One region of the Planococcus dechangensis genome, then DNA from elsewhere that is predicted to be linked to it. Evidence: riboswitches for the same ligand, from Rfam matches in the RefSeq annotation. Region 1 holds a riboswitch; each other region holds the start of a gene.
What was found. Region 1 has a riboswitch for thiamine pyrophosphate ahead of tenA (thiaminase II). Riboswitches for the same ligand answer to the same signal wherever they lie in the genome.

Region 1 (8,112 bases):
GCCGATGATGCCAAAAGGCGAGCGGTAGGAAAAGCGTTCTTTCATGAGGGTCCCGCCTTCAAGCTCTATGAACTCATGAGTATGAACGAACGAATGGAAAGCGCCCTTGACCATTTCATCGCTGAAACGGTGCGGCCGCTCCATCTCAGTGATTTTCGAGGTGAGTTTCTGGCGGACACCGAGATGAGTCGCCCTCCACGTCACCCAATCGCCGAGTTCCATTAAACCGCTCGTCGTCCCGGCAATCGCCTGTTCGTTGGTCTTAGCCAATGTTTCTTTATGCACATCGATGCTTCTCGCCAAATCAAAAATGCGTTCGATCGGGGCTTCGATAAACGTTTCGTGGTGAATGTCCGGCATCGCGTGCACCTCTTTTCTTGTGTTCAAAAGCTGATGTTCATTTCCAGCAGAACTCTTACCTTTATTTACCCGTCGCCCGCCTTCTTTAGTCCAAGACTGCTCGCTTTCGGCAAAGGAATTCTGGCTTTTTCGAGAAGGGCATAACAGATAGGCGGAAATGCAGTGAGAACCCTAACACTACCGAATCACTGACTCACTTCCCCTTCCATCTCCGCTGATAATAAAGAATCGTCAGCAGCACGATGAATTCCGAAATTGGAATCGCAAGCCATGCTCCTGTGACACCGAAGAATACCGGAAGAATGCTGAGTAAAATGAGTAGCACCACAATTTCGCGTGCTGCAGTAATCCACGTCGCCATGCGGATTTTCCCGGTCGACTGGTAATACGTCATCATGACGAAGTTCGTGCCCATGAACAGATAGGCGATAAAGAACAGTTGAATGCCGGGAACAGCCAAGTCCAGAACGGAGTCTGGGAAATCTCCAAAAGCGCCGGCAATCGACTCGGCAAACAACTGGCCGATGACAAAGAATAAAGTGCCTGCTGCGATGGCCGTCCCGATGGCCAATTGAAGCGTCTTTTTGATTTTTGCGTGGTCTTTCGCACCGCTGTAATAACTGACCAACGGCTGGATCGCCGAGCCCATGCCGAGAAACATGAGCAGCATGACACTGTGTACATAGTTGAGAATCGCAAAGGCAGATACGCCGGATGTGCCAGCTAGGCGCTCGAACACATTATTATGTGCAATTGTGAACACCGACATGCCGACTTCCGCGAGAAAGCTCGGGAAACCGATCACTAAAATCAACAACATTAGCTTACGGTTCACTCTAAAACGGACAAAGCGCAAATTATTGGTTTTTTTGAAGAAATGCGTACAGAGAACGAGCATGCCGATAAAGGCAGCAATTAAAGTGGCAGCGGCTGCTCCCATGACGCCAAAATCCAAAATGAATAAGAAAATATAGTTCAGCATGATGTTCAGCAAGGAAGTCGTCACAAGCGACACCATTGCTAAATTGGGGCTGCCGTCATTGCGGACCAATATGCTGAGCGCGTTCTCCAGCGTAAAGACAAATCCGAACAGTAACATCAAATACAAATAATCCGCGACGTATGGATAAGTCTCGGCGTTGGCGCCAAGCAAATAGGCAAGTTCGGTCCGGAACGGAAATGCCAGCAAGCCGATAAGCAGCGTGACCGCAAAAATCGAGACGATGGCATGCGAGAACACGACACGCGCCTCATCTACCCGCTTGGCGCCCATCAATGCCGAAAAGCGCGTAGCGCCACCGATTCCGATCCACAGCGACATCGCCACAAACAAAGTATAGACAGGTACCGCGATACCTATCCCGCCGAGTGCGATCGGGCCGAGCCGGTTGCCGACCATAATGCCATCGGCGACTATATTGACCGCCATCAGCAGCATGCCGATAGTCGATGGCACTAAATAACGGATAAATGATTTGCTGACCGAATCTGTATCGAGCCGGTGCACGGTCTGTTGTGTCATGGTGAATCATCCTCCTCTATTCCGAAAAACACTAAAAACTTTTTTTGTTTTAAAAGTTTTCTAACTCCCAAAAAAATACTGGCTTGCGACAGCCAGCACTGCTTTATGCTCCTTTGATAAAACCGTTCATCACTAATTCACTCATCAAGTCGACAGCTTCTGTAACAGAAATGCTTTGTTCTGCAAAAAACTGTTGATCCAGTGAAATATTGACGACGCTTAAAATCATTTTGACTAATAAGTCGATGTTTTGCTCTTTGATGAGGCCGGATTTCATACCTTCTTCAAGCAAATGCTTTAGCTCATCCCATTGGTTCAACTCGCGGTCAACACGCTCCCATTGTTCCGGATAATAGCGTTTCAACTGCTCCAATACACGTAAATCATAGAATTCGCTGTGATTAGGAATGATTAATATCGTTTGGCGGATTTTCTCTTGCAAGTTTAAGGTTTCATCTTCCCTAATCACTCGCGAGCGTTCGCTATGCTCCTGAAAAGTCATATCGATGATCGATTCCAGTATCTCCAATTTGGAGGAAAAGTTTTCATATAAAGTGCGCTTGCTGATGCCCAGCCGCCTTGCCAAGTCATCCATTGTAAATTTTATGCCGTTATTTCGGGTTTCTTCGATAAATGCTTGCATAATTCTCGATTTCATAAATAAACCCCCTCTACGAAAACTAATAATACTATAATAGTTTTCTCGGTTCAAGTTATAAGTGGTTAGACCGATACACTATTCTCCTTGCCCCGTCTCATGCACCAAATACAAAACAAAAAAAGCCGACTCTATGAGCCGGACTTTTTTTGCGCTATGCTACTAGTTTTCCTGCCCTAGTTTTCTCCAAACGGTACATCAACACGACGCCCAGTATCGCGCCGCTGATGCTCGAGACGAGAAACGGCGGCATGAAGAACAATGCGCCGACTTCCGTGCCCATCAAAATGCGCGCATATGGGACGGCGACGAGTGAAGCGATGATGCCGGTGCCGATGATTTCACCGGCTGCGGCGAAGCCGATGCGCCCGCTATATTGATACAGCAAACCAGCAAGCAAAGCTCCGATCATGCCTCCCGGAAATGCCAGCAAAGAACCGGTACCGGTCAGCACGCGCACCAAACCGGTCAACATGGCGATGACAACTGCCGGGCCCGGGCCGAACGCGACGGCAGCGATGACGTTGATGGCGTGCTGTACAGGATACGCACGGGCAATGCCCGCCGGAAACCAAATAAAGGCGGAACCGGCGACAGCGATTGCGACGAACATCGCCATCAGGACCAATTTTTTTGTATTCATCCGACACGCCTCCCGGGGATTGAGCCTTGAAAACGTTGAATTTGCCCCATGACATCATCCGCTTCCGCGATCGACGAAATGACCGCGATGCCGGATGCGCCAGCTTGCCAGACGGCGTCTGCATTATGCGGTTCGATGCCGCCGATTCCGATGATCGGCACATGTGGATATTGCGCTTTTACTTTGCGGATTTCACTGACGCCCGCTGCCGGTTTGGCGTCCGCTTTGGAACGGGTGCCGTATACCGGCCCCATGCCGAGGTAAGTCGCACCGCAAGAGAGCGCCTGGTTCGCTTCCTTGACGGAATGAACCGACACGCCGAGTGCCATCGAATAGCCGATGCGTTTTCTCACCGCGCCGCAGTCCATGTCTTCCTGGCCGATATGAATGCCGTCTGCCTCGACGGTGCACGCGAGATCTACATCATCGTTGACGAAAAACGGCACGTCATAAGCTTTGCATAATTTTTTGCACGCTGCCGCGAAATCTTCGAGTGCTGAGCCGGATAAAGCGCCTTCGCCTTTTTCACGCAGCTGAAAATGCGTGATGCCGCCTTCGAGTGCTTGTTCAAGCAACGCGAGTGGATCTTTAGTACCGGCGTTGGGCGTACCCATTAGAAAATAAATCGCTGGATTGTCGAACAAGGTGAACTACCTCCTTTTCCTTAGATTCACGATAAGCGGCATGATGGGTCGGGCCGTGGCCGCTGCCGATCCCGAGCGGATGGGCGAGCGCCGCTTGGATAAATTCCTTGGCGGTAAATAGCGCCTCTTCCATCGTCCGGCCTTTTCCGAGTTCCGCAGTCAGTGCGGCGGAAAACGTACAGCCTGTGCCGTGAGTCTCTTTTGTCGCCAGCCGTTCCGAGCGCAGGAACAGCATCATGCCGTCTTGGTCCAAATAAAAGTCTTCTGCAACGTCAGGGTCGGTGCTATGGCCGCCTTTAATGATGACCGCTCCCGCGCCGAGCTGTAAAATCGCTTCGGCCGCCTGCTTGCGTGACTCCGTGTCTATGATTTGGATGCCGCTCAAGACTTCCGCTTCCGGAATGTTCGGTGTGATGAGTGCGGCTAGCGGGATGAGCGAATGTTTGATGGCCTCGACCGCTTCTTGTTGGAGCAAGGAAGCGCCGCCTTTGGCGATCATGACGGGATCGATGACGAGATTTCCCCAATGATAGCGCTTGATTCCTTGTGTCACTTCTTCTATGAGATTTGCGTCGAATAGCATGCCGGTTTTTACGGCACGAATATCGAAATCAGTTCCGATGGCATCGATTTGTTGTTTGACTGCCTGCTGGTCCATCGGGTAAATGCCGTGAACGCCGGTCGTGTTTTGCGCTGTGACCGCCGTCAAGACCGAACAACCGAATGTACCGAGCTCTTGGAAGGTTTTCAAATCTGCCTGAATGCCGGCACCGCCGCCAGAATCCGATCCGGCGATGGTCAATACTTGTGGTTTAGCGTTCATGTAAAGCCGCCTCCTGTTGTTTTGACAGTTCATCCAAAAACGTCATCTGAAAAGTGCCAGGCGATAGGGCTATTTTCGCAGCGCGTTCACCTGCATTTCCGTAATACTGCAAGCCTTTGGCGACAGCTTCCACCGGCTGTTCTTCACGGTCGGTCAGAAAGGCCGCGAGCACTGCACTCAGCAGACAACCCATGCCGGTGACCGACGCCATCAAGGAATGCCCAGCGGTGATCCATTCCATCCTTTCGCCGTCTGTCACGATATCGACTCTTCCGGTCACGGCGACGAGCGTGTTGTACGTAAACGCCACATGTTTAGCGAGTTCTGCAATATCCCCTTCGCCCTCGCCAGCATCGACGCCTCGCGCTTGCCAGTCCGCTCCTGCTATGGCCGCCAGTTCGCCAGCGTTGCAACGTAAAAGAGTAATGTCCAATTGTTCGAGTAAATGTTTCACCGCTTCCAATCGGTAGCTGGTCGCGCCCGCGCCGACCGGGTCCAAAACGATCGGAATACCTTTTTCCATGGCGGCATTTCCAGCGATGAGCATGCTTTTCAAGGAGCGCTCCGTGATCGTGCCGATATTGAGTGACAAGGCATCCGCGTGACCGGTCAGTTCTGCGACTTCCAGTTCCTCGTCGCCCATCACGGGAGACACGCCGAATGCGAGCAGCCCGTTTGCCTGAAAGTTGGAGACGACGTGATTGGTGATGCAGTGGATCAACGGTTTTTGGATGCGTAATTCCCTAAGCATGGCGCACACTCTCCTCTCTTGATGGCAGCTCCCAGCTTTCCATCGTCCACGCTTGTTGCCAGAACTGCCATTCGTAATAGCTGCTTCTCATAAAGCGCGTCTTCAATTCTTTGCGGCGCGCTTCGGGCAAGCCTTCAGCCAATTGGTTCATGCGCTCGATTTGTTCATTCACGAGTTCGCCGAACCATTCCGAGCCGTAAGTGCCGATCCAACGCTGGAAAATCGGCTCTTCCGGTGTGGCGTCTTTCAAGCGTTCGCCGATTTCATAATACAGCCAGTAGCATGGCAGTATCGCCGCGAGCACGTCAGCCAGATCGCCTTCAGCGGAGCGGTACATATGGGAGACGTACGCATAAGCGTGAGGAGATGGTTCGAATACTGCCCAGTCTTCGTCGGTGACGCCGAGCAATTCCATGAATGATTCGTGAAGCGCCATCTCCGCAGCACAGGTTTGTTCGGCGTGGTGCGCGAATGATTGGGTCGTGGCGAGGTCTGTCGCCTTGACTGCGCCGAGCGCCTGCACTTTGGCGAAATGGGTCAGGTAATAAGCGTCTTGCATGACGTAAAATTTGAAAACGTCGAGCGGCAAGTCCCCTTTGGCAATGCCTTTGACGAAAGGGTGTTCAAAGCTTGCGTTCCATAAATCTGCACATTCCAAGCGTAGTTCTTCACAAAATGTCATGTCGCTCTCTCCTTTTTGGGGCAAAATAAAACACCGCTTCCCTAGGTAGGGAAGCGGCGGTAGAGGTCAGCTGGAAATTTGAGAAAGCTCACGACTCGCCCACTTCCCTACGCTGGTATAATCCAGATCAGGTTCAAAGGGTCCGAGCGATGCTCGTCTCAGCCAGTAATGGCTCCCCTAGTGGTAGCGATATTTAGTTGTTGTCGGGATTACTATATCATAGCTGGCGGACGAATTCAAAACTTTGTGAATTTGATGGACGTAATGCTTCTATAGTTTTCTTGCACTGGTTGGGGAATCGCTTCTCTGGACTAGGATTAGAATGCAATGTGTTAGAAGATGTATGTGTACATGTGTCGCTGGTTTTACTGACGTCATATTTAGTGTCGCCGCCTGGCTTTGGGATGGCCTTTCGCAATGAGCCAAGAAAACCACTTGTCTCATTGCTTCGGCTCACCCTTATCGCTAGTCGGCTTTTCGTTTTCTTTGAGACTAGCCAGTTAAGGTCGAGCTTTCTTTAAAGGTTTCGTCCACCGGTTGGGGAATCGCTTCCCTAGAATAGGATCAGGAGGCAGTGAGTTAGAACTTGCATGTGTATATGTGTTGCTGATTTTTATGGTGTCACATAGTGTATCGCCGCCTGGCTTTGGGATGGCCTCTTGCCATAAGCCAGAAAATACGCCTGTCTTATGGCATCGGCTCACCCGTTTACGCTAGGCGGCTTTTCTTTTTCTTTGATGCTAGATAGTTAAAGCTGTGCTTTCTTTGTAGATTTCGTCTACTGATTGGGGAATCACTTCCCTATAGAAGTTGTGTGGGTGTTAATTATGGCCACAAAAAAAGCCCTGCTTTTGACAGGGCTTTTGTTTCGTTGTTCACCGCATCGCGGGATAACGCAGGCGCACTAGGCGGTATAGGTTTTGAACGATGGCTTTGCCTACTGCGTATGTTGGGATGACCAGGATCATGCCGACGAGTCCGGCCAAATTGCCCCCTATATACAATAGGAAAATGATGGTGACGGGATGAACCGAGAGCTTCTTTCCCATGACGTTTGGCGAGATCAAATTGCTTTCCACTTGTTGGATGATCACGATGGCGATCAGCACCCACAAGGCAAGAATCGGATCTTGGAAAAACGCCACAACCACAGCCGGAATTGCCCCGATCACTGGGCCTAAGAACGGGATGACGTTCGTGACGGTCGCTACAAGTGCCAAGATGATGGCGTAGTCGACGCCGAGTATCAGATAAGCGATAAAACAAAACACGCCGACAAACAAACTGACGATCGCTTGGCCTTGGATATAGGCGCTGAGGTTCTCGTCCATGTCGTGCAGGATTTTGGCTCCTTCTTCTCTTGAATCTTGCGGCAGCAGGCGGAGGAAGCTAGCTGGCAATCTGTCGCCGTCTTTCAGTAAAAAGAACAGCACAAATGGGACAACGATCAATGAAGTGAGCGCACTGATCAGCACACCTGTAAAGCTAAGGATGTTAGAACCGATGCCAGTCAGTGTATTTCTGAAATTCCCAGCTATCACGTCCGGATTCACGTCAGGCAAAAAATCCTGTTCCTGAATATAGCTCCACCATTGACTGGATAGCGCTGCATTTGCTTGGTTCTGAACTTCCCTAACAATCGTTGGGAAATTCTCTATTAAAGCTTGAATCTGGCGGAAAATCAGCGGGCCAATCCATAATGAAAAACCGACCAATAATCCGATGAAAGCTGCAAAAATGATGAGAATCGAGACGACCCGCGGCATTTTTCTGGATAAAAGCTTGACCAATGGCCGGAAAATATAAAACAAGATCCCGCCAATGATGATGATCGGCATAAGTGTGGAGAAAGCCACGCCAATCGGATAAAACACAAATGGCACACGTACGGCCAGATTGATGATGGCAAAAATCACAAGAACATACATAAGAAAACGAAACCATTTCGTCTTTGGCATTTCCATACTCCTTTCAACTAACTCAATGTCTTTGTTCCATCCATATTGAGTTCTATTTCTCTTTGCTAGAA
Region 2 (8,112 bases), 820 kb from region 1:
CAACGAGCAAGTGATGAAGATGCTCACAGAGATTGGGTCGGTCGACAACGTCGAGCCGTACATCACGGAAAAGCTGGCCAACAAAGAAAAAATCATGGGCTTCGGCCACCGCGTCTACCGCAAGGGCGACCCGCGAGCCAAGCATTTGCGCGAAATGTCGCAAAAGCTGACCGAACTGCGCGGCGAACCGAAATGGTACGAGATGTCCATCAAGATCGACGAGCTCGTCACGGGTGCCAAACCGCTTCCGCCGAACGTCGATTTCTACTCGGCATCGGTCTACCATTCCTTGAACATCGAGCATGACCTGTTCACGCCGATCTTCGCGGTATCGCGTGCGTCAGGCTGGCTCGCGCATATTTTGGAGCAATATTCCGACAACCGCCTGATCCGCCCACGTGCCGAGTATATCGGGCCGGGCATGCAAACTTATGTACCAGTAGAACAGCGCTAACTCCACCTGATATCGCTTGAGCCGAAACCCGTCATAGGGGATCCGGCTCAAGTTTTTTATTTCCAGCTTATTAATCCCCTTTCCTTGTTTCCCGGTTTTTCAACGCGGTATAATGACACCAAAGGACAAAGCTCCAACCAGCTTACGACAGGAGGCGCTCTCATGAAGACGCAAAGCTCGAACAGCGGATGGAATCTGCGCAACACCTATGCACAACTTCCGAAAACATTATATGCACCAATGCAAGCCAACCCCGTCGCATCTCCTCAACTGCTTATGTTAAACGAGGAGCTTGCCGTCTCACTTGGGTTTGACACGGACAAACTCCGGACATCAGAGGCGCTGCAGATTTTTGCGGGCAACCAATTTCCCGATGGAAGCCTCCCTCTTGCACAAGCCTATGCCGGACATCAATTCGGCCAATTCACGATGCTTGGCGACGGTCGGGCTATTTTAATCGGAGAACAGCAAACACCGACTGGCGAATTATTCGATATCCAGTTAAAAGGCGCAGGCCTCACTCCGTTTTCACGCGGCGGTGACGGACGGGCGGCAGTAGGCCCGATGCTGCGGGAATATATTATCAGTGAAGGCATGCACGCACTCGGAATTCCCACCAGCCGCAGCCTGGCTGTGGTGTTGACAGGCGAAAAGATCCAGCGGCACTCGGCAGAGCCCGGCGCCATTTTAACGCGCGTTGCATCAAGCCATATTCGGGTCGGCACTTTTCAATACACCGCAAAATACCGATCGGTAGACGATTTACGCGCACTTGCGGATTACACGATCCAACGGCATTTCCCCGATATTCAGGACAATGATTATATCGAGTTATTCCGCCGCGCCGCGAAAAAACAAGCGGCACTTATCGCTAAATGGCAACTCAGCGGATTTGTCCATGGCGTCATGAACACCGACAATATGGCCATCAGCGGCGAAACGATCGATTATGGCCCTTGTGCATTTTTAGATCATTACGATGCACAGGCGGTATTTAGTTCCATTGATGCAGGCGGCCGCTATGCCTACCGCAACCAGCCATTGATTGGCGGATGGAACTTAGCGCGCTTTGCAGAATCCCTATTTCCTTTGCTCGATGATATGCCAGAACAGCAGGCACTTTCTGTTATGCAACAGTCTTTAGAAGAATATGTTATTCAGCAAAAAGACTATTTCGAAAAAGGCATGCGTGAGAAGCTTGGCTTATTCACGGAACAACCGGAAGATGCAAAGTTGATCAATGAATTGCTCGATCTGATGCAAAGTACACACGCAGACTACACCAATACGTTCCGTGCACTCACATTCGACGAAGTGACAGAACCGAATTTAACGGGGGCAGCATTCGACAACTGGCGCGAGAAATGGACGGCCCGTCAACAGCAGGAAGGCCGTTCGGCAAATGACAGCCTGGATTTGATGAAGAGCCGAAACCCGGCAGTCATTCCAAGGAACCATCGGGTTGAAGCTGCGATTGCCGCAGCTGAACAAGGGGATTACAGCGTCACTGAAAAATTATTGTCAATACTTAAGAACCCTTATGCCCATTCAGCTGAACAACAAGATTTCGCGGCACCTCCGCCCCCTTCAACACCGCCTTACCGCACATTTTGCGGCACATAAAAAGCTCTGCGGGAAAACTCGCAGAGCTTTTTTCTTCACATCGTTATTCACTTTAATATCTATTCATTTTTATTCATGAATAAAATTATTCAATTGAATAATTATTCAAATCACAACTCTGTAACGCTTACCATTTTCACTTCGCTCATTCTGAATTGGAAAAAGGTGTTTTTTTCGCCAGTGAATTCCAACATGCTGTCAGAGTCCAGTCCACTAGCTGCTTCTTTCGGGCTTCCGGCTTCGACAACGATTGCTGCTTCTACTCCGCTCCCTAAATGATAAACGACGCGGTACTTTTTAGTTTGTGCCATGATTGGTTTCCTCCTAAAAATAAGTGACTCTTCTTCTTTACCCGCTCCCGCAGTGAATATGCTTATTAGGCGACAAGTTCACTGGATTGCCAAAAAATCAAAAAGCCTTTACTTCATGGAGCCATTGCTCTAGACTAGAGCCATCGGGTCAACCCGACACTAAAAAAGCATAGCGTTTTCTGCACTAGGGGTGCATATTTTGCTGAGATGAGAGCTTTTGCTCCGATCCCTTATGACTCGAACAGGTTAGGACCTGCGTGAGGAAGTGTAGTGACTTTCCAAAACAAAACCTTTTAATGATTTGGGACAGTGGCTGCATCTTCACGGATGCGGCTTTTTTTGTGCACATTTTTAGGAGGAATTTTTTATGGAACCCATTTTTTGCGGCACGAGCCCCATTGTCGGCTTTCGTTTTTCGATGCATCCGATGAGCGACAACTTTATCCGAATTCTTAAAACTGCCTTGGCCGAGACGGATACATCGAATGTCTGGATGCAAACGGATGATGTGTCGACTGTCATACGCGGCAAACAGCATCATGTTTTCAATGTCGCCAAGGCACTGGTGCTGCATGCAGCGAAAACAAAAGAGCATATTGCGCTATCCGGTACATTTTCAATCGGCTGTCCAGGAGATTCGGCTGGAGACAATTATTTAGAAGTCGAAGACGAACTGGCAAATACCGATCCTGCTTCTCAATATGTATCGTCTCAATTTGCGCTTTATCCAATGAATAACCCGGACTATATGGCGGTCATCTATCGGGAAGTTGAACGCGCAAAAGCACACGGGGTCTGGAACGATTCGATGCATTACGCAAGCGGCATCCACGGCGACATTCATGAGGTATTCAAGTTCTATGAAGAAAGTTTCACCCAAGCCCGCACCGACGAACACCCTCACCTCGTCATGACGGTCTCGATGAGCATCAACAGCCCTTCGCATATAGGTGGCCAGCATGCTTAAATCATGGAAATTAAAGGAAATCGTCCTCATGTCCTTGTTCGGTGTCGTCTTCGGCATTATTTATTTGGTGTTTCTCCACATTGGCAATATTTGGGCCGGCGTCATCGGCCCGCTCGCTTATGAATGGATGTTTGGCATCTGGTTTATCGTTTCGATCATCTGCATGTACATCATCCGCAAACCCGGAGCTGCCCTCTTGCCGGAAACTTTGGCTGCGACCATTGAAGTGATGCTTGGCAACGCGGTCGGCCCGCGCCTCATTTTATCCGGCATTATCCAAGGCCTGGGCGCGGAAGCCGCCTTCGCACTGACGCGCTACCGTCATTTCCATATCGGGGTTTTGATGCTTGCTGGCGCTTTAGCTGGTGTGTTCAGTTTTGTCTATGGCTATTTTCTATCCGGCTATGCGGCGCTTGATCCATCGTTTGTCGCGCTAATGTTCACATTGCGAGTGATGAGCGGCGCTATCATTGCGGGAATCGGCGGGAAATACATCGCGGATGGCTTGCTTGCAACCGGCTCGCTGAGGGGTTATGCAATTGCCCGGACGGAAAAGAGCGATGCCGGTGCGTAGCCAAGCTTTTGCACTGGAAGATTACAGCTTCTGCTATCCAGATACTCAACAGGCGACTTTAAACCATTTAACATTATCCATCGAACAAGGCCAGCGTGTCGTCATCACAGGACCGAGCGGATGCGGAAAATCGTCCTTGCTTTATTTATTGAACCGATTGTACCCAGCAAATTGCGACGGCATCGTGTCGGGCTCACTCGATATATACGGCAAACAGTCCGATCGTTATGAAGCGGGGGAAATCAACAAAACGATCGCCACCGTTTTTCAGGATCCGGACGCCCAGTTTTGCATGCCGACAGTGGAAGAAGAACTGGCCTTCACTTTGGAAAATCTTCATACACCGCGTGAAGACATGCAATATCGCATTGATGCCATCTTATCGAAGACAGGGTTAGTGGAATATCGAAAACGTATCATCCAAACTTTATCAGGCGGATGGAAGCAACGTGTTGCGACAGCCTGTGCATTGATTATGGAACCGAAATGTTTGCTTTTGGATGAACCGCTCACTCATTTGGACCCTGTCACTGCAATGGAATTCGTGTCATGGCTCGATGCTTTACAGGCCGAGCATCAGCTCACTGTCGTCGCTATCGAACATAAACTGGAGCTATGGGGTGCTTTTTTCGACCGTGAAATCGCGCTGACAAAGGATGGCACCATCGGCAAGGACGCAGCATTCGACGCAAAATCGCCGACTTTTTTCACACGGCGCAAACGCTCGATTCGTCAAGACACATTATTAGCCGCAGAGCAATTGACAGTTTCAAAAAATGGGATCCGGCTGATCAGCGACATCTCTCTGGCACTGATAAGCGGTCAAGTCACGGTCGTTGCTGGCCCGAACGGCAGCGGCAAGTCGACTTTATTGAAAGCATTGTGCGGCATTTACAAACCTTTTACAGGGTCTCTGCGAGGAAAGCCGGCAGGTTACGTGCCGCAATCTCCAGAGCAATTGTTTCTCACGACAACCGTGGAGGACGAATTGGCCTTTTCCGGCAAATCGTCGCCCGCAGAAATCAAGCGGTTGCTGGACGGTCTTTTCCTTCAGCAAATCGCTTACGCCCATCCATTCTCTATTAGCCACGGCCAAAAGCGCCGCGTCGCAACAGGTGCGATGGTGGCCGATAAACGCAAAGTACTGCTGCTCGATGAACCGACTGCAGGACAGGACGAACAATCGTTGAAAGAACTTTATGAACTTATCGATGCTCACGCTCAGGAGGGCTGCGCTATTGTGATCGTCACACATGACATGAATTTTGCCTCGAGCGTTGCTGATTCCATCCTACTCATGAAAGCCGGGTCACTGACGGGCATATTTGATCCGGCATTGCTGTGGGGAAATGATGAATTATTGCAAGAGCACCGCCTGCTCGCGCCGAAAGGAACAAAAGCTTATGCGCCAGCTTTTGCATAATATGAATCCGTCGTTGAAGTTTCTGGCAGTAACGGTGTCTATGATTGTGTTGGCGTTTTTCTTCAATCCATGGACACCGCTGTTGTTTCTCCTTAGCGTGATTGTTTTGCAATTATTGTTCAGCCGCATCAACTGGAAACTTTGGACGTTGTTCATGCTGCCGTTTTTCTTTGGCGCTTTCGGCTATTTCTGGACCACTTTGGCATTCGGTGCAGATACCGGCGGACCGGTTTTGTGGAGCTACGGATTTATCGAAATAACCGAACAAAATTGGGTACATGCCTGGTCACTTTCACTGCGTGTGTTGGCTTTTTCCAGTTTATCCTTATTGTTCGCCTTGACGACGGATCCTGTGCGTTTTATCCAAAGTTTGATGCAGCAGTGCAAACTGTCTCCGAAGCTTGCTTATAGCATAATGGTCAGCTATCAGTTTTTACCGGTGTTGAAAACAGAATTGGAACAAATCCAGCAAGCACACCGTTTACGGGGAGCCGAAATCGACAAGCATTGGTGGAACCGCCTAGCTGCCTTACGGCGTCTGTTCATTCCCATTCTCGCCGGCGCTGTGCGTAAAGCAGAGCGAGCAGCATTCGCTATGGAAGCGCGTGGATTTACCGGGGAGCCGCGAAGCTCTTTTTACGAGGAACTGTCGATTACCCGCTCCGATTATGTAATGACTGGGAGCATCGCCGTGATATTGGCGCTTTGCTGCAGCATTGGCGTGCTTGTTTTCTAATAGCAAAACCCGTCTATAGACTGCAACTTTCGTGCAGTCATAGGACGGTTTTTGTTTACATAATAAAATTATGAAAAAATCGGGAACCTTAAGAGTTTCCGATTTTTCCGTATGTGATTTCGTCTTCATCTTGCACATTGACGCCGTTTTTCACATGGACAACCGTCCGCAAGATCAACTTGGCATTCGGATTTTCCAGCTCCCAGCGTTCGTCCGGTACGATTTCAAACTGCTGCATCACTGTATTTTTTGATTTGACAGAGCCGGCAAATTCAAGGCTTTGCTTTGCTACCGGTGTTTCATAGAAATCGAAATCGCTGTCTTCCCGGTAATCTTCTACTAAGCGGAGTACTAGCAACTCGATATACTCGATTTCCTGGTCTCCGCTGCCTCCGTCCAAATAGACCGTGCCGTTCAAGGTCTCTCCTTCTTCCAAATGCGGCCTTTCCACTACCGTATCCACTTTAATCGAACCGATGCCGATCGAAGATAAAAAATCTTTGAATTTCATATAATTCGATACCCCCAGCTTAAGATAATTTTCCATTGCATGAAATCACGATGTTAAAGTTCAGTGTAATCGAATTGCTTGTCCAAATCCGTCTCATAGCGATTATAGCGCCGTTTGAACAGTTTATACAAATGGCTGACAATAACACGCAGCAACGCATACATCGGGATGCCTAGAATGACACCGACGACCCCGAACAAGGAGCCAGCCGTCAACAACACGAAAATAATCGTTACCGGATGGATGTACATCGTTTTTCCCATCACTTGAGGAGAAATCAAATTGCCTTCCACAAGCTGTACAACGGTCCAGACGATCGCCAGTTTTACCAGCATGAATGGTGATGTGACGAGTGCGATAATTGCAGCCGGAGTTATGGCGATCGCCGGCCCGATATACGGTACGATGCTCGTCACCATCGCCAGCGCGCCGAGTAATAATGCATAATCCATGCCGATGATCAAGAAGCCGATATATACCATGACCCCAATGCAAAATGCAACGATCAGCTGCCCTTGTATATAAGCCCCCAATTGCTGGTCTGCTTCTTGCAGCACTTCTTTTGTATCTTCTCGAAACCTTGGCGGCAATAGCTTCAGGAAATACCCTGGCAGCTTATCGCCATCTTTCAACAAATAAAAAAGGATGAACGGCACGATGACAATGGACAAGATAACACCCGTAACTGCAGAAATCCAACCTGTTACCCGTGAAATGATGCCTGCTACGGTGTCCTGCAGCGTTTCTGCAATATTCGTCGGCAAAGTAGCGATCAGCGCTTCGATATTGAAATTTGATTCCGTATAATAATCCCCGATAAAGGATGTTCGGAGGAATTGATCGATGTTATTCAATAAACGCATGAAATAATCCGGAAACTCCTCGATCAAATTCTGGAACTGCTCCCTTAAAAACGGGAATACCAACACACTCAACAAAGTCAATAAGCCGATGCCGCCAAGAAAAATGATGAGTATCCCCCATATTCTCGATATTTTAAAACGTTCGAGCAAACGCAGCACCGGCCGCAGCAAATAATAAAAAATCAGCGCAAGGACGACCGGCAAAACGACCGTTTTCATAAAGACACTAAGGGGATTGAAGATGAAGGAAACTTCACGGAAAATGAATACGACAAAGCCGATCATCAACAGCACAAGTAAAGTATAGAGTGTATTGCGTCCGCCGAGAAAGCGGATGTAATTTGTCGCGAAAAACTGCGGTCTATTGTCGTCAGGCTGCATGGCGATCCCCTTCTTTTATCAGGTGTCAGCTTCTATCCATATTTTATCATATTATCTGACAAATTAGTCGAGTGGCTGAGACAAAAATTCCTCAAGAGCCTGGCGATTACGCTCTAAATCCAGCTCCAGAACCGCTCCGGCATGCGAGTAATTGGCGTCTGTATAGCCGCCTTCAATAGGAATCGTCAGGCGTTCGATTTCACTGCCCCCTCCTCTGGCCAGCTGCGTCCCCAATTTGATTTGGTCGACCAAAGCCATATCCGTTTGAA
Region 3 (8,112 bases), 220 kb from region 1:
AGGCGCGCAAATCCCTACTTTCGTTTCTGTTGAAGAGCTAGTCGATTATCAATGATCCACTAAGGAGGAAATCAAATGACCATTATTACCGAAGCACGCGAAACGATTACCGAGTCGGTTGATAATAATCGAGCCCAGTATTTGCGCATCAGCCACGCCATCCATGAAAACCCGGAAATCGGCAACGAGGAAGTGTTTGCCAGCGGATTGCTAACCGGATTGCTAGAAGAAGCGGGATTCCAAGTTGAAGAAGGCGTCGCTGGCCATCACACGGCTTTTTTCGCCAGCTTCACAAGCAATCAGCCTGGGCCGACCATCGCGTTTCTCGCTGAGTACGACGCCTTGCCTGGGATTGGGCATGCATGTGGCCATAATATTATCGGCACGACGAGCGTTGCGGCAGCCATTGCGCTGAGTAAGACCTTGGATGCCACCGGGGGGCGCGTCGTCGTTCTCGGCACCCCTGCTGAAGAAGGTGGACCGAACGGCAGCGCTAAAGGGAGCTTCGTCAAACATGGATTGCTCAAGGGAATCGACGCTGCACTCATGCTGCACCCTTCCGGAAATTCGGCTGTCACCGGCCCGTCGCTCGCTGTCGATCCGCTTAGCTTTCACTTTTACGGCAAGCCTGCACATGCTGCCGGTTCTCCAGAAAAAGGCATCAATGCGCTTGATGCCGTGCTTCAGCTCTTTAATGGCATCAATGCCCTGCGCCAGCAATTGCCTGATGATGCGCGCGTGCACGGCATCATCACACACGGGGGCGACGCACCGAACATCATTCCGGAATATGCTTCTGCCCGCTTTTATATCCGCGGAAATTCCTGGAAAAAGACGGCCGATACCGCCACTAAAATCCGTGCGATTGCACAAGGTGCCGCTCTTGCGACTGGTGCGCGCGTCGAAATCGAACGCTTTCAAAACGAAGTGAAAGATCTGGTCGTGACCCCGGCACTCGATGAAATCGTCAAAACAGAACTTGAGACATTAGGCGAAGAAGTAGCCGCATCGCGCATTTCCGGACTCGGATCCACAGATGCCGGCAACATCAGCTACGAAGTCCCGACAGCACATGGCTATATCAAAATCGGTCCTGAGAGCTTGATCGCACACACCGAAGAATTCCGTGAAGCCGCCCGATCAAAAGCCGGGAACGAAGCACTCATTAAAGGCGCCAAAGCATTGGCAAATACAGCCTACCGCTTGCTTACGGAAGCTTCACTGCTCGATGCAGTCAAACAAGCCCACCAGCAAGCTTTATCAGCTAAACAGCAAGACTGACCAAAACAGCGCTCTGGCGCTGTTTTTTCTATATATTCCGAATTTCGTGGTAAAATGAAAACATTACATATTATAGGAGGCAATAAAATGATCGAAACTTTGATCGAACGCTTGGTCCGTTATGCAAAAATCGACACACAGTCTGATTTCGAAAATGAAGCAACCCCTTCTACACCTGGTCAATGGGATCTAGTGCATGAACTGGAAAAGGAAATGAAGGCAATCGGCCTCGAAGAAGTTGAAGTGGACAAACATGGGTATTTGTTCGGCACTTTGCCAGCCACGACGGAAGAACAACGCCCCGTCATCGGATTTTTGGCGCATGTTGACACCGCTACTGATTTCACCGGTAAAGGCGTTAATCCCCAGCGCATCGACAAATACGACGGAACGGATATTGCACTCAACGACAAAGTGACGATGAAAACTGCCGATTTCCCTGCATTGCAAAATTATATCGGCCACACTTTGATTACGACGGACGGCACGACTTTGCTTGGTGCCGATAACAAAGCTGGCATTGCAGAGATCATGACAGCGATGGAATATTTAATCGAGCATCCCGAAATCGAACATGGCAAAATCCGCGTTGGCTTTACACCCGATGAAGAAATCGGGCGCGGACCGCATAAATTCGATGTTGCGCGTTTCGGTGCCGATTATGCCTATACGATGGACGGCGGTCCCATTGGCGAGCTGCAATATGAAAGCTTTAATGCAGCCAGCGCCAAACTGACCGTCCACGGAACGAGCGTGCACCCCGGTTCTGCCAAAGACAAGATGGTCAACGCCATTACCGTCGCCTCCCGCTTCCAAGCTGAAATGCCACAAGATGCCGTACCGGAAAAAACGGAAGGCTACGCAGGCTTTATCCATTTGAATAATTTCAACGGCTCTGTCGAAGAAACTGTGCTGCAATATATTATCCGGGATTTTGACAAGGAGCAGTTCGAAGCGAAAAAGCACCATATGCAGCAGGTAGCTGCCCAATTGCAGGAAGAATTCGGTGAAGAGACAATCGACCTCGACATTGCCGATCAATATTACAATATGCGCGAAAAAATCGAACCGGTCATGGAAATCGTCGATCAGGTAGAACAAGCGATGAAGTCACTCGGCATCCAAGCGGATATTATCCCGGTGCGCGGCGGGACGGACGGTTCCCAATTATCGTATATGGGCTTACCGACACCGAATATCTTTACCGGCGGTGAAAATTACCACGGCAAATTCGAATTCATCTCCGCACAAAACATGGAAAAAGCGACACAAGTGATTGTCGAAGTAGCAAAAACAGCAAAGTAACCCTTTTTCTGCAAAAATTTTCGGCTGATTCCACATCAATAAAAAACGCAGCGGCCACAAATGCCGCTGCGTTTCCTATTTTATTGCTGATTCGGTGATTTCAATAACAGTTCATCAAGCTTTTTTTCTTTCTCAAAAGACGATTTCAAGAGTTCTTTCAGTCCGTCTTCCTCATTAATTCCGGCTAATTCTACTCCGTACCATTCTTCTAATTGCTCTCTCGTCAATCGGTACTGCTTCATGTCTGACCCAGTGTCAAAGTCAAATTGAATCCAGTCCACATTGTCGATAAGCGTAAACAAATACGTAGCATTGTAGACAGCGGTTTCTTTGTGCGATAAGGAAGACTCAGACCAATCATAAGCTAGGATAATTCCATAAGGCTGTTGTTTCGTTTCAAGTTTAATTCCTGTAAAGTGTTCTGTCCCCGGCAGATGGATAACGGTATTGACGATAGCGCTGTTATTTCCTACCGATGCCCCTTCATATCGGAAGAGATCCGGTTCATCTGCCTCAGACACTGGAGTGCATGCGCTGAAAAAGAGCAGCAGAAAGGGTAATAGCAGTGCTGCTACAGCCTTCTTCTCCAACATGCTCACCACCTTCTCCCAAAAGAAATTTCCATGCACCTTCTTGTTAGAATTCGATCCGGTCAATTTTTGCCCCTGTTGATTCAACGCCTTTCATGTATTTGATGCGGCGCTGAACGGAGGTTTCGTTCACTTGCTCATCTGCATGATACGACGAACGCACCATCGGGCCGGCTTCACAATGCTTGAAGCCTTTCGCGAGTGCGATTTCTTTCAATTCGGCAAATTCATCCGGGTGGTAATAGCGTTCGACATCCAAATGCTTGAGCGTCGGCTGCAAATACTGGCCAATAGTCATGATGTCGACTTTGTGCGCCAGAAGATCGTCCATTGCTTCAATAATCTCTTCTTTCGTTTCGCCAAGCCCTACCATGATGCTCGATTTTGTTGGCACGTGAGGCGCAATTTCTTTGACGCGCAGCAATAATTCCAGCGAACGGTCATAAGTGGCTCTTGCACGGACTCGCTTCGTCAGGCGGCGAACCGTTTCGATATTATGGTTGAAAATATCCGGTTCACTGCTCATCAGCATATGCAGGCTCTCGTAATCGCCTTTCATATCGGACGGCAAAATTTCGACGGTTGTTTCCGGCATTTTCCGGTGGATGGCACGCACTGTTTCAGCAAATACCGCTGCCCCTCCATCTTTCAAGTCATCACGTGCCACCGCTGTAACGACGACATGCTTCAAGTTCATGATTTCCGTAGACTCTGCTACACGTTCTGGTTCGCCGAGGTCCAATTCATTCGGCAGGCCGGTTTTGACCGCACAGAAACGGCAAGCCCGCGTACATGTGTCGCCAAGGATCATGAAAGTGGCTGTACGCCGCTCGCTCCAACATTCGTGGATGTTCGGGCATTTAGCTTCTTCACAGACCGTATTCAAATTCTTTTCGCGCATCAATTTCTTCAAGTCATTATAAGTTTCGTTCGTGTTCAATTTCACTTTCAACCATTCGGGTTTCCGTTCACGCTGCTTTGTTTTCGTCATCGCATAAGCTCCCCTTTCTCTTCTCGCCTAAAGTTCCATTCCTCACTCGCGTACTTCATTTCAAGCATGCACACCTCTTCAAGCAGCTCCGGCGGCGGCTCAAACTTTTCCAACCTGATATTCAGTCCTGTTTCGAACCCGCTCTTAAACGCCGCCTGCACTTTGTTGAAGTCTGCCGGCTCTTCCATCAAATCGTTGATCGCCACTGCGCGACTTCGGAACGCGTTGCGCGCCCTTTCCTTTACCGCGCTATTCGGATAAACAAACAGTTCGAACAAATTCGCTTCATCAAGCGACAGCGGAATTGATCCATGCTGCAAAATGATGCCTTGCTTTCTTGTCTGGGCGCTGCCTGCCGCTTTTTTCCCCGCCACCGTCAGTTCGTGCCAAGAAGGCTCTTCAAAGCACACCGCTGAAGATTCTTTTTGGCGTTTCGTCTCTGCCGCGAGTTCTGCTTGAATCCCTAAGTTCCTGTAGCCTTCAAGCAATCCTCGTGAAATAACCAAATACGCTTCTTTCACTGATTTCGGCATGGATGGATGCTGTTCCGGAATCACTACGCTGTACGTCAGCTCGTGATCATGCAGGACGGCTTTTCCACCAGTCTGTCTCCTAACTAAAGGAATGCCTAATTTTGCTGCTGCTTCAAGATCGATGCTGCCGTTCAGTTTCTGGAAAAAGCCGACTGAAATCCCTGCCGGTGCCCAACTGTAAAATCGCAGGACGGGCGGCATGCCGGTTCTACGCTGCCAATTCATAATTGCTTCATCCATCGCCATATTGTAAGCTGGCGAGCACGGTCCTGATTCGATATAGCTCCATGTTTCTTCCAAGCGTCTCGTCTCCTCTCCGCTTATGCATACTCCCGAATCCATAAAAAAACACCGCAATCCCATGGGGAAAGCGGTGTATGCAGACAATAGGAAGCATACGCACCACTTCCCTACGCTGGCATGGTCCAGATCAGGTTCAAGGAGTCCAAGCATTCGCTCGTCTCAGCCAGTCAATTCCGGCTCCCCCAGTGGTCAGCTATGTATTATTCTCTACGAGCTTATCATTCCTTCCAAGAAATCTCAATATACAAAATAGTATTTTTTCACTTTCATCACATTTTTCACAAGTGCCCTCAGTTAAATAATTTTTTGAATAGCAAAGAAGTCAAGACAGCACTTACCTACAGAAATAAAGTCCATATACTTTTCGCTCGCTTGCCTTATTGAACCGTTCGCTTTTCGTATGCTCATTCGTTTTTCCGAGCAGACCTCAATGTTTTAAAGCATCGCGATTAAGGAATAGATAGACAAGAACGTTAAAGGAGAGGTGCTAATTATGGCAGAAAAAAACCATTTTAACGAAAAAGACCGAAAAACCCGCGATGGGGCAGCAATGGACAACCCGGAAGGTATCAAAACAGACAAAAAAACATTGAATGAAATGCACGAAGAGGAAATGAACGTCGACGCTATCCCATTGGAAGACTTGAAACAGGATATGCAAGATGAGAAAAAGCCTCGGGATACGAAAGATAGTTCATCAAGCGACGAAAAATATCCAGATTAATTTCACCGCGGAATCAAACTCCGCGATTTATTATGTAACCACCAAAAGCAAAGGAGAGATTGCAATGGCACAACAAGAACTGAAAAAAGCTGCACTCCAAATACTCGAGGACAGCATGATCGGCACATTGGCAACCATCAAAGACAATAAACCACATTCACGTTATATGACTTTTTTCAACGATGAATTCACTTTGTATACAGCTACAAGCAAACAAACACAAAAAGTGGAGGAACTAGAGAAAAATCCGAACGCCCACATCCTGCTTGGCTATGAAGGCGAAGGCGTTGGCGACAGTTTCTTAGAAATCGAAGGGCAAATGTCACTGCGCGATGACCGGGAAATGATCGATAAAGTATGGAATGAACATCTCCGCGGATGGTTTGAAGGCCCGGATGATCCAAACCTAATCATTCTAGCTATTACGCCAGCACGCGTCCGTTTGATGAACCGCAAAGGAAAAGATCCCCAAACAATTGAACTGTAAACGAAAAGCCTCCGGTATCGGAGGCTTTTTTACGTGCGCAAAAGGTCACGCAACCCTTCTTTATTAAATAGAAGATCCTGCAAAGTGTATTCGTCCAAAACGGCTAAGTATGCATTCAATGCTTTGCCCAATACTCCGCGCAATCCACAAATCGGAGAAATCGGGCATGTATTGCCTTCCGGGTTGAAGCATTCCACCAAATGGAAATCTTCTTCCATTTGGCGTACAACAGCCCCGACATTGATATTCTCAGGGCGATCCGCTAAGCGAATGCCGCCTCCGCGTCCCCGTACGGTTTCGATAAAACCAGCTTTTCCAAGTTCGAACGTCACTTTCATCAAATGATTTTTGGATATATGATAGGCATCGGATATTTCCTGGATGGTTGTCAGTTTACCATTATCTTTTGTGCCCAAGTAAATGAGCACACGCAATGAGTAATCCGTATACATCGTTAATCTCATCGTTCTCACCTTCCCTGAACATCCATTATACTCGCCGCCTTAATTTCTGAAAAGTAAACGCCTCTACACATTTCAAGCTTTTCAGGGAGAAATTCCATGTGTGACTTTTCTGTGAAAATAAATGTGTCCAAATTTTAAAGATGTATTTTAAATATATCTTTAAACCGTTCTCAGGAGTATAGTGAAACTATAGAAAACAAAAGGAGAGATTGACTATGTTATCCGAACAAACAAGAACAATCGTCAAATCCACCGCCCCTGTATTAGCTGAACACGGAAAAACCATCACGACTGTCTTTTACAGCAATATGTTCGAAGCACATCCTGAACTTTTAAATATCTTCAACCAAGCAAATCAAAAACAAGGACGCCAGCAAGCTGCACTTGCCAATACTGTTTATGCGGCTGCCGTTCATATCGATAATTTGGAAGCGATTCTCCCGGTCGTTGAACAAATCGCCCATAAGCACGTGAGCCTTGGCGTCAAAGCGGAACATTATCCAATCGTCGGAGAATATTTGCTGAAAGCAATCAAAGAAGTGCTCGGAGACGCGGCCACAGACGACATCATCAATGCATGGGCAGAAGCATACGGAGTTATCGCAGATGTCTTCATCAGCGTCGAGAATAGCATGTATGAACAAACAGCTACTCAAGAAAACGGCTGGATTTTCTTCAAAGATTTCACCATTGCCCGTAAAGTGAAAGAAAGCGACAATATCACTTCTTTCTATTTGAAACCGGCAGACGGCAAAAACGTTCCTTCCTACGATGCCGGCCAATACATCACCGTGCGGTTAGCGATTCCTGGGGAAGAATTTCTTTTCAACCGCCAATACAGTTTATCCCAAGCATCACATCCGGACGAATTCCGCATTTCAGTCAAACGCGAAGCAGACAACGACCCGAATGGACTCGTTTCCGTCTACCTGCATGAACAATTGAAAGAAGGCGACACCATCGAAGTCAGTGCGCCGGCCGGCGAATTCGTGCTCGATACCGAACGCAAAACGCCTGTCGCATTCGTCAGCGGTGGTGTCGGCATCACACCGATGATGAGCATGTTCGAAACGGTGGCCACTCAAACACCGGAACGCCACGTTTCCTTCTTGCATGCAGCGCGTAATGAAACTTTGCACGCTTTCGACAAAGACGTCCAAAAATACGTCGCCACAATGGCTAATGCGAAATACAAGACTTTGTATTCCGATGAGCCACAAGGCTATATCACACGTGAGGTATTAGAAGACATGATCGATGTGGGCGGTGAAGTATATGTTTGCGGGCCGGTTCCTTTCATGGAAAAAATGATCAGCGAACTGCACGCAATCGGTATGAATGATGAGCAGATCCACTTTGAATTCTTCGGCCCTGCTGTTGCGCTTCAAAACGTCTAATCCAAAAAAGCCTTGCTCCCAAAATGGGAGCGAGGCT

Region 2: it holds a riboswitch for thiamine pyrophosphate, as region 1 does, so the genes downstream of both, ACFO5U_RS04855 (YkoF family thiamine/hydroxymethylpyrimidine-binding protein) here and tenA (thiaminase II) in region 1, are expected to answer to the same signal.
Region 3: it holds a riboswitch for thiamine pyrophosphate, as region 1 does, so the genes downstream of both, ACFO5U_RS10070 (lipoate--protein ligase family protein) here and tenA (thiaminase II) in region 1, are expected to answer to the same signal.

What each region holds. Positions count from the first base shown of each region.
Region 1 covers NZ_JBHSGL010000005.1:1,182,747-1,190,858, forward strand. Annotated here, with positions in the region: gene ACFO5U_RS09110 (SRPBCC family protein) at 1-360, opposite strand, end outside; gene ACFO5U_RS09115 (MATE family efflux transporter) at 554-1,882, opposite strand; gene ACFO5U_RS09120 (TetR/AcrR family transcriptional regulator) at 1,986-2,540, opposite strand; gene thiW (energy coupling factor transporter S component ThiW) at 2,695-3,183, opposite strand; gene thiE (thiamine phosphate synthase) at 3,180-3,827, opposite strand; gene thiD (bifunctional hydroxymethylpyrimidine kinase/phosphomethylpyrimidine kinase) at 3,772-4,650, opposite strand; gene thiM (hydroxyethylthiazole kinase) at 4,640-5,401, opposite strand; gene tenA (thiaminase II) at 5,394-6,083, opposite strand; TPP riboswitch at 6,171-6,272, opposite strand; gene ACFO5U_RS09150 (AI-2E family transporter) at 6,959-8,041, opposite strand.
Region 2 covers NZ_JBHSGL010000005.1:358,051-366,162, forward strand. Annotated here, with positions in the region: gene citZ (citrate synthase) at 1-454, shown strand, start outside; gene ACFO5U_RS04845 (protein adenylyltransferase SelO) at 617-2,077, shown strand; gene ACFO5U_RS04850 (hypothetical protein) at 2,188-2,388, opposite strand; TPP riboswitch at 2,565-2,669, shown strand; gene ACFO5U_RS04855 (YkoF family thiamine/hydroxymethylpyrimidine-binding protein) at 2,756-3,355, shown strand; gene ACFO5U_RS04860 (ECF transporter S component) at 3,348-3,929, shown strand; gene ACFO5U_RS04865 (ABC transporter ATP-binding protein) at 3,895-5,352, shown strand; gene ACFO5U_RS04870 (energy-coupling factor transporter transmembrane component T family protein) at 5,333-6,088, shown strand; gene ACFO5U_RS04875 (sporulation protein) at 6,177-6,599, opposite strand; gene ACFO5U_RS04880 (AI-2E family transporter) at 6,653-7,843, opposite strand; gene ACFO5U_RS04885 (LCP family protein) at 7,907-8,112, opposite strand, start outside.
Region 3 covers NZ_JBHSGL010000005.1:1,402,908-1,411,019, forward strand. Annotated here, with positions in the region: gene ACFO5U_RS10045 (MetQ/NlpA family ABC transporter substrate-binding protein) at 1-55, shown strand, start outside; gene ACFO5U_RS10050 (M20 family metallopeptidase) at 76-1,281, shown strand; gene pepT (peptidase T) at 1,369-2,586, shown strand; gene ACFO5U_RS10060 (DUF4825 domain-containing protein) at 2,667-3,179, opposite strand; gene lipA (lipoyl synthase) at 3,223-4,167, opposite strand; gene ACFO5U_RS10070 (lipoate--protein ligase family protein) at 4,164-5,042, opposite strand; TPP riboswitch at 5,091-5,197, opposite strand; gene ACFO5U_RS10075 (hypothetical protein) at 5,497-5,727, shown strand; gene ACFO5U_RS10080 (pyridoxamine 5'-phosphate oxidase family protein) at 5,792-6,214, shown strand; gene ACFO5U_RS10085 (RrF2 family transcriptional regulator) at 6,244-6,678, opposite strand; gene hmpA (NO-inducible flavohemoprotein) at 6,894-8,075, shown strand.